3 regions of the Shewanella submarina genome follow, and region 3 is predicted to be linked to each of the others. Evidence: predicted binding sites of a transcription regulator. Region 3 holds the regulator's gene; each other region holds the start of a gene.
What was found. The regulator LexA, encoded in region 3, represses DNA repair genes until DNA is damaged. The targets are predictions, from matches to a motif close to TACTGTATNNNNATACAGTA.
Positions count from the first base shown of each region.

Region 1: a site for LexA is predicted at 2,701-2,720, ahead of recN (DNA repair protein RecN). Genes of this name have one in related genera too.
Region 2: a site for LexA is predicted at 2,236-2,255, ahead of recA (recombinase RecA). Genes of this name have one in related genera too.

Region 1 covers NZ_JBHRTD010000018.1:814,587-819,455, reverse strand. Annotated here, with positions in the region: gene barA (two-component sensor histidine kinase BarA) at 1-863, shown strand, start outside; gene ACFOE0_RS20670 (YjaG family protein) at 820-1,416, shown strand; gene ACFOE0_RS20665 (hypothetical protein) at 1,421-1,645, shown strand; gene ACFOE0_RS20660 (LysR family transcriptional regulator) at 1,666-2,565, opposite strand; gene recN (DNA repair protein RecN) at 2,766-4,427, shown strand; gene guaD (guanine deaminase) at 4,687-4,869, shown strand, end outside.
Region 2 covers NZ_JBHRTD010000018.1:836,823-841,691, reverse strand. Annotated here, with positions in the region: gene alaS (alanine--tRNA ligase) at 1-396, opposite strand, end outside; gene ACFOE0_RS20760 (regulatory protein RecX) at 584-1,009, opposite strand; gene recA (recombinase RecA) at 1,033-2,082, opposite strand; gene mutS (DNA mismatch repair protein MutS) at 2,468-4,869, shown strand, end outside.
Region 3 covers NZ_JBHRTD010000015.1:146,305-151,173, reverse strand. Annotated here, with positions in the region: partial or broken gene coxB (cytochrome c oxidase subunit II) at 1-792, opposite strand, end outside; gene ACFOE0_RS12460 (cell division inhibitor SulA) at 1,169-1,666, opposite strand; gene lexA (transcriptional repressor LexA) at 1,663-2,283, opposite strand; gene plsB (glycerol-3-phosphate 1-O-acyltransferase PlsB) at 2,441-4,858, shown strand.

The DNA of each region.
Region 1 (4,869 bases), on a different contig from region 3:
GGGCGTTGCTGTTTACCCAGTTGGGCGACTCCTTTGTCAATGTGGAAAGCCCGGTCGCCGCTGCACATCAAAAGCATGAGCTCAAAGTGCTGGCCGTCGATGACAACCCGGCCAATCTCAAGCTGATGGATACCCTGCTCAATGAGTTGGTGACAGATGTGGTGACGGTCAACAGTGGTGACAAGGCGATCAGCGAAGCCCAGGCCCATAAGTTCGACCTGATTTTCATGGATATTCAGATGCCGGGTACCGATGGTATTACCGCGACCCGTCGTATCCGGATGAATTCCAATAATCGCAGAACACCCATCATTGCGGTAACTGCACACGCCATTGCAGAAGAGCGACAGCGCATTATGAGCAGCGGGATGGATGCCTACCTGCCCAAGCCCATTGATGAAGCGGCATTGAAAGAGGTGATAACCCGTTGGATCACCCGACCTGAATTTTCCGAGTTTGACCTGCAAACCCTGAACTGGGAGCAGTGCCTGGCACAGTCGAATCAAAAAGTAGACCTGGCGCTGGAAATGCTCACCATGCTGCTCGACAGCCTGCCACAAACAGGTACACAGATTGAAAAAGCCCTGCAGGACAATGACCAGCAGACCATGTTGACCACAGTGCACAAGCTTCATGGTGCCAGTTGTTACTGTGGCGTGCCAAACACCCGCAAACTGTGTCAGGAGATAGAGTCAGCCCTGAAACACAATACCGAAATCAGTGACCTCGAGCCGGAAATTCTGGAGTTACTTGATGAACTAACTAAGGTAGAATCTGCTGCGAAACATGTGATTTCCCAGCTAACTGCGGACGAAACCAATGACCAAAAAAACCGGCTTCTTCAAACGCCTAAAGGCGCTTGAACCACTGCAGAAGCAGTTGTTTGCCACCGCGCTTTGTCAGCGCATGTATCCCAACTATCAGCTTTTTGCAGAGGTCTGTGAGTTTGGTGACAGCCAGGTGCTGTCTACTGTTCTGGAACTCCTGTGGCAATCTTTGTACGACCGCAAACTGAAGTTCAACTATGAAGTCCACCTTGAGCGACTGGATGTTGTCACTCCTGACCCGGAGGACTTTGTTGTTTACGGCGCTTACCCGGCGATGGACGCTGCTGTTGCCCTGACCTCTCTGCTCAGTGCCATTCAGGGCAAGCAGGAAGATGACATGGTGAACATCAGTAAACTGTCTTCTGCCACCGTAGCCAACTATATTGAAGCTACAATAGATACAGAGCTGGACGGCGATGCGCTGGATGACTTTATCTTCGAGCAGGAGATCATGCAGGAAGAGCGAGAACTCCAGTCCTCTTTGCTGGATATTATCGAGCAGAACCCTATCAGTGCTGAGCTGGTGAAGGAACTGCGCAAAGACATTATCGCGTCCGGCGTGTCCAATATCGGCATATCGGCAGACTGATACCATGTCCCATAAGCTCATCATCGATGGATACATGCTCACCAATGATTCAGGCAAAACTGATCGCTGGAAGCTGGCCATAGGTGATGAAACCCGCCTGGGCTCGCTGTTTGAGCTTAAGCGGGTGATTAAGTTTTACCGTGAACTCGGGGTCATTCCCGAGGTTCGCTCTCACACCATCCCGCCAGCCACTTCCCCAGGTTCGACTATGCTGCGTTCACGCAGATAGCCAGCAGCTTGTTACTGCATTCAAGACATGGCGAACAACTCTTCCGCCTGCTGTTGCATAAACTCCAGAAACAGTCTCACCTTCACAGGTTGATGGATGCGCTGGTGATAAAGCAGTGATATACGCCTTTGCTCGCCAATCCATTGGGGCAATAACACCTCCAGCTCCCCCCGCTCCAACTGACCTTTGGCGAACAATTCCGGCCCATATAGAATGCCACCATCATCAACCGCCGAACGGATAGCGCCATGCAGATCAGACAGGGTTAAGTGCCCTGCGCCTTCATGGAAAAAGTTCTCACCATTTGGGTGTTTCAGATGCCAGTTATACAAAGGCCACACCTTGATGAGTCTGTGATTGGACAGATCATTGGCATGTTCAGGTCTGCCATTGGCAGCCAGATAGTTGGGAGAGGCCATCAACTTATAGTCCAGTACTCCAAGGGTTTTGGAGATCCAGGACGAGTCTGGTTGTCGCCCCCCCACGATCGCCACATCCACTCCTTCGTCAATCAGGTCGACCACCTGATTGGACTGGCTGATATGCAATCGAATATCAGGGTAACGCCGGCAAAACTCGTTGAAGGCAGGCATTAAGACCATGGACACAATCGCAATAGGCGCAGCCAGTCTCAGGGTTCCCTCGGGTCTGTCGCTGCGTTCACTGCTGAGCTCATCAAACTGGCTGACCACACTGCAGTATCGCTGAAACAGGATCAGCCCCTCTTCGGTGAGCCTGAGCTTACGGGTATTGCGCATTAACAGGTGTCTGTCCTGCACCGCTTCCAGTTTGGCCAGTTTACGGCTTACGGTTGCTACCGGCACCCCTAAGTTGCGCGCAGCAGCTGACATACTGCCGGCGTTTACTACGTGCACGAACAGGTAGATAAGTTCCAAATCATTCACTTTGGTGACGGTCAACAGCCTCTCCTCACACCTAAACCATGAATTAGAATTAGACAATAAACCCCTGAAAATGCGAAGTTAATCAAATCTTCTCCGGCACAAGGAGAGGAAATTCACATCCAGTAGTTTACTGTATATAAAATCAGTATATACTGTGTATCAATACAGTGTTTGCATTGTTTTTAGTCAATCAGCGTATTCCACGGGGAATCACTATGCTTTGCCAACTCAGCATCAACAATTATGCCATTGTCCGCTTTCTCGAGCTGGATTTTCGCCCCGGTATGACAAGTATTACCGGTGAAACAGGTGCAGGTAAATCCATCGCCATCGACGCCCTGGGTCTCTGCCTGGGTAATCGCTCCGACGCATCCAGTGTTCGGCCCGGTGCCGGTAAAGCTGAAATCAGCGCCCGCTTTTCTGTTGATGATATCCCCCTGGCCAAACGCTGGTTGGAAGACAACGACCTGGACGCCGAGCATGAGTGCATCCTGCGTCGCACCATCAACGCCGATGGTCGTTCCCGCGCTTATATCAATGGCAACCCGGTTCCCCTGCAACAACTCAAGTCGCTGGGTCAGCTACTGGTTGGTATACATGGCCAGCACGCCCATCACGCCATGCTGAAAAGTGAGCATCAACTTACCCTGTTGGACAGCTATGCCAATCATAAGCTGTTATTGGAAAATGTTGCCAAGTCCTATCAGAGATACAAACAAACCCAATCCGAATTGAAACGACTGCAACAGTCTTCTCAGGAGCGTATTGCCCGCAAACAACTGCTGCAATATCAGGTAGAAGAACTGGATGAATTTGCCCTGCAGCCCGGTGAGTTCGATGAGATTGAAGCCGAACACAAGCGTCTGGCCAATGGCAGTGCCCTGATAGAGAACTGTCAGCAGGGTCTGTATCTGCTCAGTGAAGGTGAAGATGCCAATGTGGAGTCTTTGCTGAACAAAGCCGTTATGCTGGCCGATGAACTGAAGGACTATGATCCGGAACTGGAAAGCATAGGCAATATGCTCAATGAAGCGCTTATCTCTGTTCAGGAAAGTGCGGCGGAACTGCAGCGTTACCAAAGTCATCTGGAGCTGGATCCTGAGCACTTTGCCCAACTGGAACAAAGAATGTCTCAGGCGATGCAACTGGCCCGCAAACATATAGTCTCGCCACAGGAGTTGGTTGCCCATCACACCAAGCTTAAACAGGAGTTGGACGCCATCGATGGCGACAACAGCAAGCTTGAAGGGATAGAGCAGGAGCTTGAGGCCAGCCGTCAGGCCTATATCGCCCAGGCGCAAAAGCTGAGCCAAAGTCGCAGCCGATATGCCAAAGAGCTGGATAAATTGGTAACCCAATCGATCAAAGAGCTGAATATGCCCAAGGGCAAATTCACTATCGACGTCAATTTCTGCGAGCAGACCATGTCACCCCTTGGCTCAGACAGTGTCGAATTTTTGGTGACCACCAACCCGGGTCAGCCACTACAACCGATCTCCAAAGTCGCCTCAGGGGGCGAGCTATCGCGAATCGGACTGGGGATTCAGGTGATTACCGCGCGCAAGGTCTCTACTCCAACCCTGATTTTCGATGAAGTAGATGTGGGTATTTCCGGCCCGACGGCCGCTGTTGTTGGTCGCATGTTGCGACAGTTGGGTGAGTCCACTCAGGTGTTTTGTGTAACTCACCTGCCTCAGGTTGCCGGTAACGGACATCAACATATGTTCGTCAATAAAGCCAATAAAGGGGGTCAAACTGAGACTTCCATGACTTCGCTGGATGCCGATCAGCGTATCGAAGAACTGGCGCGGCTGTTGGGCGGCGATACCATCACCACCAATACACTGGCCAATGCCAAAGAGTTGCTGCAGCATTAAGCTTCAGCTATCCAGTTAAGCCCGCCTTGCGGGCTTATTGTTTTCTCGCTCACCTCTCCAGCCCTCTCCTAAGTATGGTCGGCGCATCAGTTCAGCTGCACGTATCTTGTTAACCCAATTAGTGAGCTCACTACTTAGCTGACCAATAACTCACGCCAAGTGTGATCCAGCCCCCACACATCTCACATTCTGAATAACTGATATATGCAGTTGCTGTATGCTTCGCGCCATAAAGATACCCTCAACAAAAAGTACCAAGATGACCCTGAACCAAGTTCAATTTGCTGTATTGGGACAGCTTTTCCATACGCCGGTTAAAGGCGATTTTGAATACCTGCCGCAGGCACTGGTATGCATCGACAATTTGGGCAATATCCTGTCTGTGACCACGGATGATGACAGCGGATTCACCGCCAATATCCAGCAGCTTGAGCAAACCGGG
Region 2 (4,869 bases), on a different contig from region 3:
TTCATAAACAGTGACGCACAGGCGCTCTTTTGGCAGTTTCAGATCTTCAGTCAGGAAGGTCCATGCAAAGCGAATGGCGTCATGCTTGAAGTAGTCGCCAAAGCTGAAGTTACCCAGCATTTCAAAGAAGGTATGGTGACGCGCGGTATAACCTACGTTGTCCAGGTCATTGTGCTTACCACCGGCGCGCACACAGCGCTGAGAAGTGGTCGCTCGGGTGTAGCTACGCTTGTCTAATCCCAGGAACACATCTTTAAACTGGTTCATACCGGCGTTGGTGAACAACAAAGTTGGATCATTGCCCGGAACCAGCGAACTGCTGTCGACAACCTGATGACCATTTTTGGCGAAGAACGCCAAGAATGCGCTTCTCAGCTCTGCAGTGGTTTTGTACATGAAATCTTCCTGAATAGGTATCTAGAAAAATGCAAATGAGTAAGTGTACACACTCGCCCACAAATGCCCAGCATTATAAAGCAGACATTAGGCCAACAACCAGCCTTGTTTAACATTTGCTGCAGCAAGGGAAAAGAATAGAGGAAGAGAGAGAATTAACAGGGGGGAGATGACTTAAGTTATCCACTCAGTCATCAACATAGGGATCATAGTCCAGCGCATAGGCGACCTGGTCATAACTGAAGCCCTGGCCAATCAGGTATCTGATACGACGAGCCTTTTCTTTATGCTCAAGTTTTTCAGGCTCACCATATTTGCGGCTGGCCTTCTCTTTTGCCAGTTCGTACCAGTCGCAATCACTGCCATCAATCACAGATGACATGATCTCCCTGGGTACGCCCTTTTGGATAAAGGCCTGCTTTATACGAGCCGGGCCGTGGCCCTTGGCAATATGACTGCGCATCAGCAGTCCGGCAAACCTTTCATCGTCGAGATATCCCATGGACTCACAATAGTCCATGGCTATATCTGCATCGGGAGAATCAAATCCTTTGCCGAGCAGTTTTGATTTAAGCTCGGCTCTGGAGTGATCCCGCCGCGCCAAAATTGCCAGCGCGGCTTGCTTTACTTCCTGGCTCAGAATACTTCACCGGTTTCCATATCGATGTTTTCATTGCCTTCAGCTGGTGCAGCTTCGCCTTTACTCAGCAGCATGGCGCGCAGTTGCTGGTCAATTTCAGCAGCCACTTGTGGGTTTTCAACCAGGTATCTACCTGCGTTGGCACGACCCTGGCCGATCTTGTCGCCCTTGTAGCTGTACCAGGCGCCAGACTTCTCAACCAGTTTATGGGCAACACCCAGGTCAACCAGTTCGCCGGTGCGGTTAATACCCTGGCCGTAAAGGATTTGGAACTCAGCCTGCTTGAATGGGGCTGCGATCTTGTTCTTCACCACTTTCACGCGGGTTTCGTTACCCACAACTTCATCGCCCTCTTTGATGGCACCGGTACGACGGATATCCAAACGAACAGAGGCGTAGAACTTAAGGGCGTTACCACCGGTAGTGGTTTCAGGGTTACCAAACATCACACCAATCTTCATACGGATCTGGTTGATGAAGATACACATACAGTTGGACTGTTTCAGGTTACCGGTCAGCTTACGCATTGCCTGAGACAGCATACGCGCCTGCAGACCCATGTGTGAGTCACCCATTTCACCTTCAATTTCAGCCTTAGGTGTCAGCGCTGCAACCGAGTCAACAACGATAACGTCTACTGCACCACTGCGGGCCAGTGCATCACAGATCTCCAGAGCTTGTTCACCGGTATCTGGCTGAGAACACAGCAGGTTGTCGATATCTACGCCCAGTTTCTTGGCGTATACAGGGTCCAGTGCGTGTTCAGCATCGATAAAGGCACAGGTTTTGCCCTGACGCTGAGCCGCTGCGATCAGTTCCAGAGTCAGAGTGGTTTTACCGGATGATTCAGGACCATAGATTTCAGTAATACGACCCAGCGGCAGACCACCAGCACCCAGCGCTACGTCCAATGACAGAGAACCGGTAGAAATGGTTTCCACATCCATGGTGCGGTTATCACCCAGCTTCATAATAGAGCCTTTACCAAACTGCTTTTCAATCTGGCCCAGCACAGCTGACAGCGCTTTCTGTTTGTTCTCGTTCATTAACAGATCCTTTAATCACTCAGTGGTTTAACCCACCACTATGGCTAATATTCGTTTCATCACACCCGAAGCAGTGTCTTTTGAGTTGACTCAGGAAGCCGGAACCAATTCAAAATCCAGCTCACGCACCGGATGACCATTTGCAAATTAGTATACTGTACAATCATACAGTATCAAGTACTGTATAAAATTATTTTTGCTCTCCTCTCGCTCTCGCTGATTGGCGTTAGATAAATCTCAAACTGCTCCACACATCCGCCGGGTTTATTGTTAAAATCGCCCCCAATAAGAATGACACCAAAGCCTGGACTCGCCTGTCGGCCTCCAATGAGAGGTATAGATACAGGCGCAGTCACGACGGCACAATATAGGCATAAACGCGTTAATGACGACTGAAATCAACAACCTGGACCTGGAAAAGCACACTCCAATGATGCGTCAGTATCTGACGATGAAGGCAGAGCATTCAGATATGTTGCTGTTTTATCGTATGGGGGATTTCTATGAACTCTTTTACGACGATGCCAAAAACGCATCTGAGTTGTTGGGTATCTCATTAACCGCCAGAGGCAAGAGTGGTGGCGACCCTATTCCCATGGCAGGTATTCCTTACCATGCCGTAGAGGGCTACCTGGCCAAGTTGGTGCAGCAGGGGCAGTCAGTTGCCATCTGTGAACAGGTTGGTGACCCGGCGACCTCAAAAGGTCCGGTTGAGCGCAAAGTGGTGCGTATTGTCACCCCGGGAACCCTGACAGATGAAGCCCTGCTGCAGGAACGTCAGGATAACCTGCTGGCCGCGGTTTACGAAGGTAAACAGGGTTATGGCTACGCCACCCTGGACGTTGCCTCCGGCCGCTTTGTCATTGCAGAGCTGGATACTACTGAGGCGCTGGAAGCTGAGCTGCAGCGCACTAATCCGGCCGAACTGCTTTACAGTGAAGACTTCAGCCAGATGCAGCTGATTAACCAGATTAAAGGTAAGCGTCGTCGCCCTGAATGGGAGTTCGATTACGACACCTGTATCCGCCTGTTGCTGGAGCAATTCGGTACCAAAGATCTGCGTGGTTTCGGTATTACCGACGCCCGACTGTCACTCCAGTCCGCCGGCTGTCTGATGCAGTATGTAAAAGACACCCAGCGCACCGCCCTGCCCCATATCAACTCCATTGTTCGCTTTAACCAAAGTGACACTATCGTGTTGGATGCGGCAACCCGCAGAAACCTTGAACTGACGATGAATCTTGGGGGCGGCCGCGACAACACGCTGGCCTCGGTACTGGATGCAACGGCGACACCTATGGGTAGCCGTATGTTGCAACGCTGGCTGCATCAGCCACTGCGCAGCCATGACCAAATCAAGGCCCGACAGGCGGGTGTGACAGAGCTGCTGGAGTCCGGTCTGTATACAGATATCCACGACTCTTTAAAGACCCTCGGCGATGTTGAGCGAATTATGGCCCGTCTGGCACTGCGCAGTGCCCGCCCCCGCGACTTCGCCCGTTTGCGTCAGGCACTGGGCATGCTACCTGAATTGCAGAGCATGTTGAGCGGTTGTCAGTCCGATTATCTGGCTCGTCTGGCAGGCATGCTCGGGGAATTCCCTGAGCAGTATGAACTGTTGGAACGCGCCATCATAGATAACCCGCCAGTGCTTATCCGTGACGGCGGAGTCATCCGCGAGGGCTACAGTGCCGAACTGGATGAGTGGCGCGGCCTGAGTGACGGTGCCACCGGTTATCTGGAAGAGATGGAAGCCAGAGAAAAAGACCGCACCGGCATTCATACCCTTAAGGTGGGTTATAACCGGGTCCATGGTTACTACATCGAAGTGAGCCGCGCCCAGTCAGATCTTGTGCCTCTGAATTATCAGCGTCGACAAACGCTGAAGAACACTGAGCGTTACATTACGCCAGAGCTGAAAGAGCATGAAGAGAAGGTACTCTCCAGTCAGGGCAAGGCGCTGGCACTGGAAAAGCAGTTGTGGGAAGAGCTGTTTGACCTGATCCTGCCCCATCTGCATGAACTGCAGACCTTTGCGTTGGCGGCTGCCGAGCTGGATGTGATCAGTAATTTCGCCGAGCGCGCCGATATGCTGGACTACCATTGCCCTGAGCTGTGCCAGGAAACGGGTATAGGCATCGAAGGCGGACGCCATCCTGTGGTTGAACAGGTCAGCAGCGAGCCCTTTATTGCCAACCCGGTAGAGCTGCACGCTTCCCGTCGTATGTTGATTGTGACCGGTCCCAATATGGGCGGTAAATCTACCTATATGCGCCAGGTTGCACTGATCACCCTGATGGCTCACATAGGCAGCTTTGTGCCGGCACAACGGGCGGTAATCGGTCCTGTGGATCGTATTTTTACCCGTATTGGTGCCTCCGACGACCTGGCATCCGGGCGCTCGACCTTTATGGTGGAGATGACAGAAACAGCCAATATTCTGCACAACGCCACCTCCCACTCTCTGGTGCTGATGGATGAGATTGGCCGTGGTACTTCTACCTATGATGGTCTGTCTCTGGCCTGGTCAGCGGCAGAGTATCTGGCACGCAATATTGCCGCTATGACGCTGTTTGCGACCCACTACTTTGAGCTCACTCAGATGCCGATGACGCTTCCTCATGTACACAATGTGCATCTGGATGCGGTAGAGCATGGCGATACCATCGCCTTTATGCACGCCGTACAGGAAGGCGCTGCCAGTAAGAGTTATGGTTTGCAGGTTGCTGCGCTGGCAGGCGTTCCGGCTCAGGTTATCCGCAGTGCCAAACATAAGCTGAAGCAACT
Region 3 (4,869 bases):
CGCTTCAGCCTGAGCTGCGGCTTCAGTAGCTGCCTGCTTCTGGCCTGCAATCCAGGCGTCAAATTCGGCTTCAGGCATAGCTTCTACCACAATTGGCATAAAGCCATGGTCTTTACCGCAAAGCTCGGCGCATTGACCCCGGTAGGTACCGGGCTTATCAATCTTGGTCCAGGCTTCGTTGATAAAGCCCGGGTTGGCGTCCTTTTTCACCGCAAAAGCAGGTACCCACCATGAGTGAATCACATCTTCAGAGGTCACAAGGAAGCGCACTTTCTTATTGATGGGCAACACCAGCGGCTTGTCGACTTCAAGCAGATAGTTGGCATCCTTGGGCGCCTTGTTGTCTATCTGGTCTCTGGGAGTCGACAAAATAGAGAAGAACTCAATCTCCTCGTTGAAGTATTTGTAGTGCCACTTCCATTGCGAGCCTGTCACCATCACAGTGATATCGGCATCGGAAGTGTCTTCCATGGCAATCAGGGTACTGGTGGCGGGAACCGCCATACCAACCAGGATAAGGAATGGGATCAGCGTCCAGATAATTTCAACTTTGGTGCTTTCGTGAAATTGCGCCGGAACAGCGCCTTTGGACTTACGGTGATTGAGCATGGAGTAAAACATTAATCCAAACACAATCAGACCGATGACACAGCAAATAAGTAAAATCGTCATATGCAGGTCATAGACCTGATTACTTATTTCTGTGACCCCCTGGGTCATGTTGAGCGGCAATTCCGATGCCGCCAAAGTGGGAGAAAAAATCCCCACTAATAAATACAGCCAATGCTTCAAAAGACATCTCCTCTGTATAATTGCAATCGCAACTACAAAGAAGAGTCACACAGTAAATCTCTGCTCTATGTTAACTCTTCGGTTCCCACAATAAGCAACGAGACTGCAAGTGTATTCGGTGCGGCTTTTTTGCCTTATATCACCGACTGCAAACAACACACTAATCGCTGTACGTCCGACTATTTATTCTGGCACCAACTTCTTCCGGTCAGTTTTTTTGAGGAGAGTAGTTGGGCAGAAAACTTTGCCCTTTAAATTTACATTACTTGCTGAGTAAATATTGATCAAGCTCAAGGCGCAAATGAAATTTCTTGGGTGAATATAAACAGTTAAGCCCCAGACTCGGGGCTTGGTAGGATAAGTTTGCTACTAAAGATCAGTGGAAGCTGTGCAGATTCAGGCTTGCCGGAGAGCAGTTTGTTATGCGTGGCTCATGGCTAGCATGTGAGTGAGTGTTTACATCCTCAATTAACCAACCCGTTGCACGGGCGCTTTTTGCGACCAACTGCAATCGTCTGTGATCCCTGGCATCCAGGGGTGCGGACCAGGTAATTACAGCACTGGACGTACCACTTGTCAGTGCTCTCTCCATCGCCCAAAGTGTCTCGACTTCATCGCGAGTGCGCACCAGAAGGATTCTATCCATCCGAACACCTGCCTGGGCCAGCAGACGCTTATATTCAAACTTAGGGGCGTTAATCAGAACCACCCAGCGACCCTGCTGACTCAGTTGAGCCAGTTGAGGAGCACAGGACTGCAATTCCTGCAGACCGGAATTATCACTCTGCAGAGTGTGTATTTGACCGGCCTGTGAGGCAGAGCTTGATTGCCACAATCCAGGGTGACGTGGTGCGATTCCCATTAACTTGTTCATAGCCAATCTCCGTTACGAATCACCCCAACTGCCAGGCCTTCAATTGTCAGCTGTTGGCAGGTTAAATCGACCTTGATGGGGTTGTATGCTTCATTTTCAGCGTGCAGATAAACCACATTGCCTTTTTTCTCGAAGCGTTTAACTGTGACGTCATCCTCTACACGGGCGACAACAACCTGTCCGTTACGGGCGTCCTGAACTTTATGTACTGCCAGCAGATCGCCTTCGAGAATCCCAATATCTTTCATACTGTCGCCGCGAACACGCAGTAGAAAGTCTGCTGCGGGGCGGAACATGGCTGGGTCAACCTGATAGTAGTTCTCGACATGTTGCTGGGCGAGGATAGGCTCACCTGCGGCAACCTGGCCGATTAGCGGCAGACCGGCATCATCATTTTGGGCTTCTTCATGGGGAAGGCGGATCCCCCGGGAGGTGCCTGGCATGATCTCGATATAGCCTTTCTTGGCCAGCGCCTTGAGATGTTCTTCTGCAGCATTGGCGCTGCGGAACCCCAGTGTTGAAGCAATTTCAGCACGGGTAGGTGGCATGCCGGTATCGGCAATGTTGCGTTTAATCAGCTCAAGGATTTCAGCTTGGCGCGGCGTCAGCGGTCTCATGTCAGTCCCTGTTTTTTCATACAGTACCTGTCAGTATATACAGTATTTTATACAGTGCAAGTATTGTTCAACTACTGTCTGATACTGTGCGTGGCACAACTCCTGTTATGTCTGATATTCTATGTGCAATTCAATGTGATGTAGATTGCAGCAAATAATGTCCAAACAAGACTCTTTTTGGTTGAAGTCCCTGAGATGGATTCAGGACAAACTTGTCCATACCATTACCGTGCCACAGCACCCTTTTGAGGATCTGAATCTGGATCCCGAGCGCCCTGTGGTTTATGTCCTTAAGACTGCTTCTTTCAGCGATATGAACGTGTTGCTGAATATCAGTCAGGAGTTGGGGTTACCAAATCCCAATGAACCTTTGCACCTGAAAGGTCGCACGATTCCCCGTGTGGTTTGCCTTGAAGGAGCCAAGCCCTTGTTTGGTCAAAGAGCCGGTAACGAGCCTTTCCTGGAGGCCTTTACTCAACTGCTTGAGCTGCACCGTCAGGACAGTGAGTTGGATGTTCAGCTGGTGCCTGTCAGTCTGTTTTGGGGACGGACACCGGGCAAAGATGACGACACTATGAAGGCCGCGGTGCTGGAGCGTGAAGATCCAAGCTGGCTTCGTAAGGCCCTGATGATTCTGTTCCTGGGACGACACAACTTTATTCAGTTTTCCAATGCTGTGTCTCTGCGCTATATGGCAGATGAGCATGGCACAGATCATTCCATCGCCCACAAACTGGCCCGTGTAGCCCGGGTTCACTTCCGTCGTCAGCGCAAAGTGATGACAGGACCGGCTTTGCCTAATCGCCAGAACCTATTCCATTCGCTGTTGAACTCAGAGAATGTGCAGCGCGCCATCGCAGAAGAAGCCAGTTCCAAGCAGATTTCAGAGTCTGAAGCCAAGGCCCGTGCCATTGAGTATATGGATGAGATTGCGGCTGACTACTCAGACTCTCTGGTTCGTATTGCAGAGCGCACCCTTACCTGGCTCTGGAACAAGCTGTATAAAGGGATTAACATCCGTGGCGCCGAGCAGATCCGCCAGTTACATCACGACGGTCATGAGATCGTGTATGTGCCCTGTCACCGCAGTCATATGGACTACCTGCTGCTCTCATATATCCTCTACTTCCAGGGCATGGTGCCGCCGCATATTGCTGCGGGTATCAACCTGAACTTCTGGCCTGCAGGCCCGATGTTCCGTCGTGGCGGCGCTTTCTTTATCCGTCGCAGCTTCAATGGCAACAAACTCTACACCGCTGTATTCCGCGAATACCTGGATCAGCTGTTCGCCAAAGGCTATTCAGTTGAGTATTTCACCGAAGGTGGACGTTCGCGTACCGGCCGTTTGCTTGTACCAAAAACAGGTATGTTGGCGATGACAGTCAACAGTGTGCTGCGAGGCATTGAGCGTCCGGTTACCCTGGTACCTGTCTATCTGGGCTATGACCATGTGATGGAAGTAGCGACTTACCACAAAGAGTTAAGCGGTAAGAAAAAGGAAAAAGAGTCTGTTTGGCAGGTGTTCGGAGCGATTCGTAAGCTGCGTAACTTTGGTCAGGGTTATGTCAACTTTGGCCAGCCCATTACGCTGCAGAGTTTCCTGACAGAAAATGTAGAAGATTGGCGTGAGCAGGTCAGCAAAGACCCGGAAAGCAAGCCAAGCTGGCTGACCCCAGTGGTGAATCAGTTGGCCAATCGTGTGATGACCAATATCAATGATGCTGCAGCGGCCAGTGCTGTGACTCTCAACAGTGCAGTGCTGCTGGCTGCCGAGCAGAACGCGCTGGAAAGAAGCCAGCTTGAGAAACAGTTGGATCTCTATCTGAAGCTGCTGAAAGAAGTTCCTTACACCAGCTATATGTCGGTGGTAGAGGGGGATGGCGCGTCTTTGGTTGACCAGGGACTTGAGTTGAACAAGCTGGTACAGGAAGCGGACGCGCTGGGCACTATTATCCGTCTTGATCCGGTACAGACCCTATCCATGACCTATTACCGCAACAACATTATTCACCTTTTGATTGTTCCGGCCCTGATAGCCAACTGCCTGACCCGCTATGAGCATTGCTCCCGTGAGCTGGTGCATCAGGTGGCCCGGGAGTTTTATCCTTTACTGGAAGCTGAACTCTTCATGGGCATCGAGGATCTGCCCGGCTATGTAGACCAGCTGTTGGCCCAGTTCCATGAAGAGCAACTGATCTCAGGCGAAGACACCTATACCGTCAATCAGGACAAGAGTCATATGCTGTTCCTGCTCAGCGGGCTGATCAGTGAGACCATGCAGCGTTATGCCATCATCTTTAACCTGCTGGCGGCGCGTCCGAACATAGAACGTTCCGAGCTGGAAGCTGACAGCCACCTGTTGGCGAAGCGCCTGGGTGCATTGCACGGTGTTACTGCGCCGGAGTTCTACGACAAGAAACTCTACGGCACCTTGAGTGTTCGTTTGAAAGACCTTGGATACCTAGCTGGCAAGGCTGAGCCTGAGCAAATTGACCGGGTTCGCAGTCATGCTAACAGGCTCTTGCGTTCTTCGGTACGCCAGACCATAGTCGACGCAGTTGCGGCCGAGCATTGATTCCCGGCCAA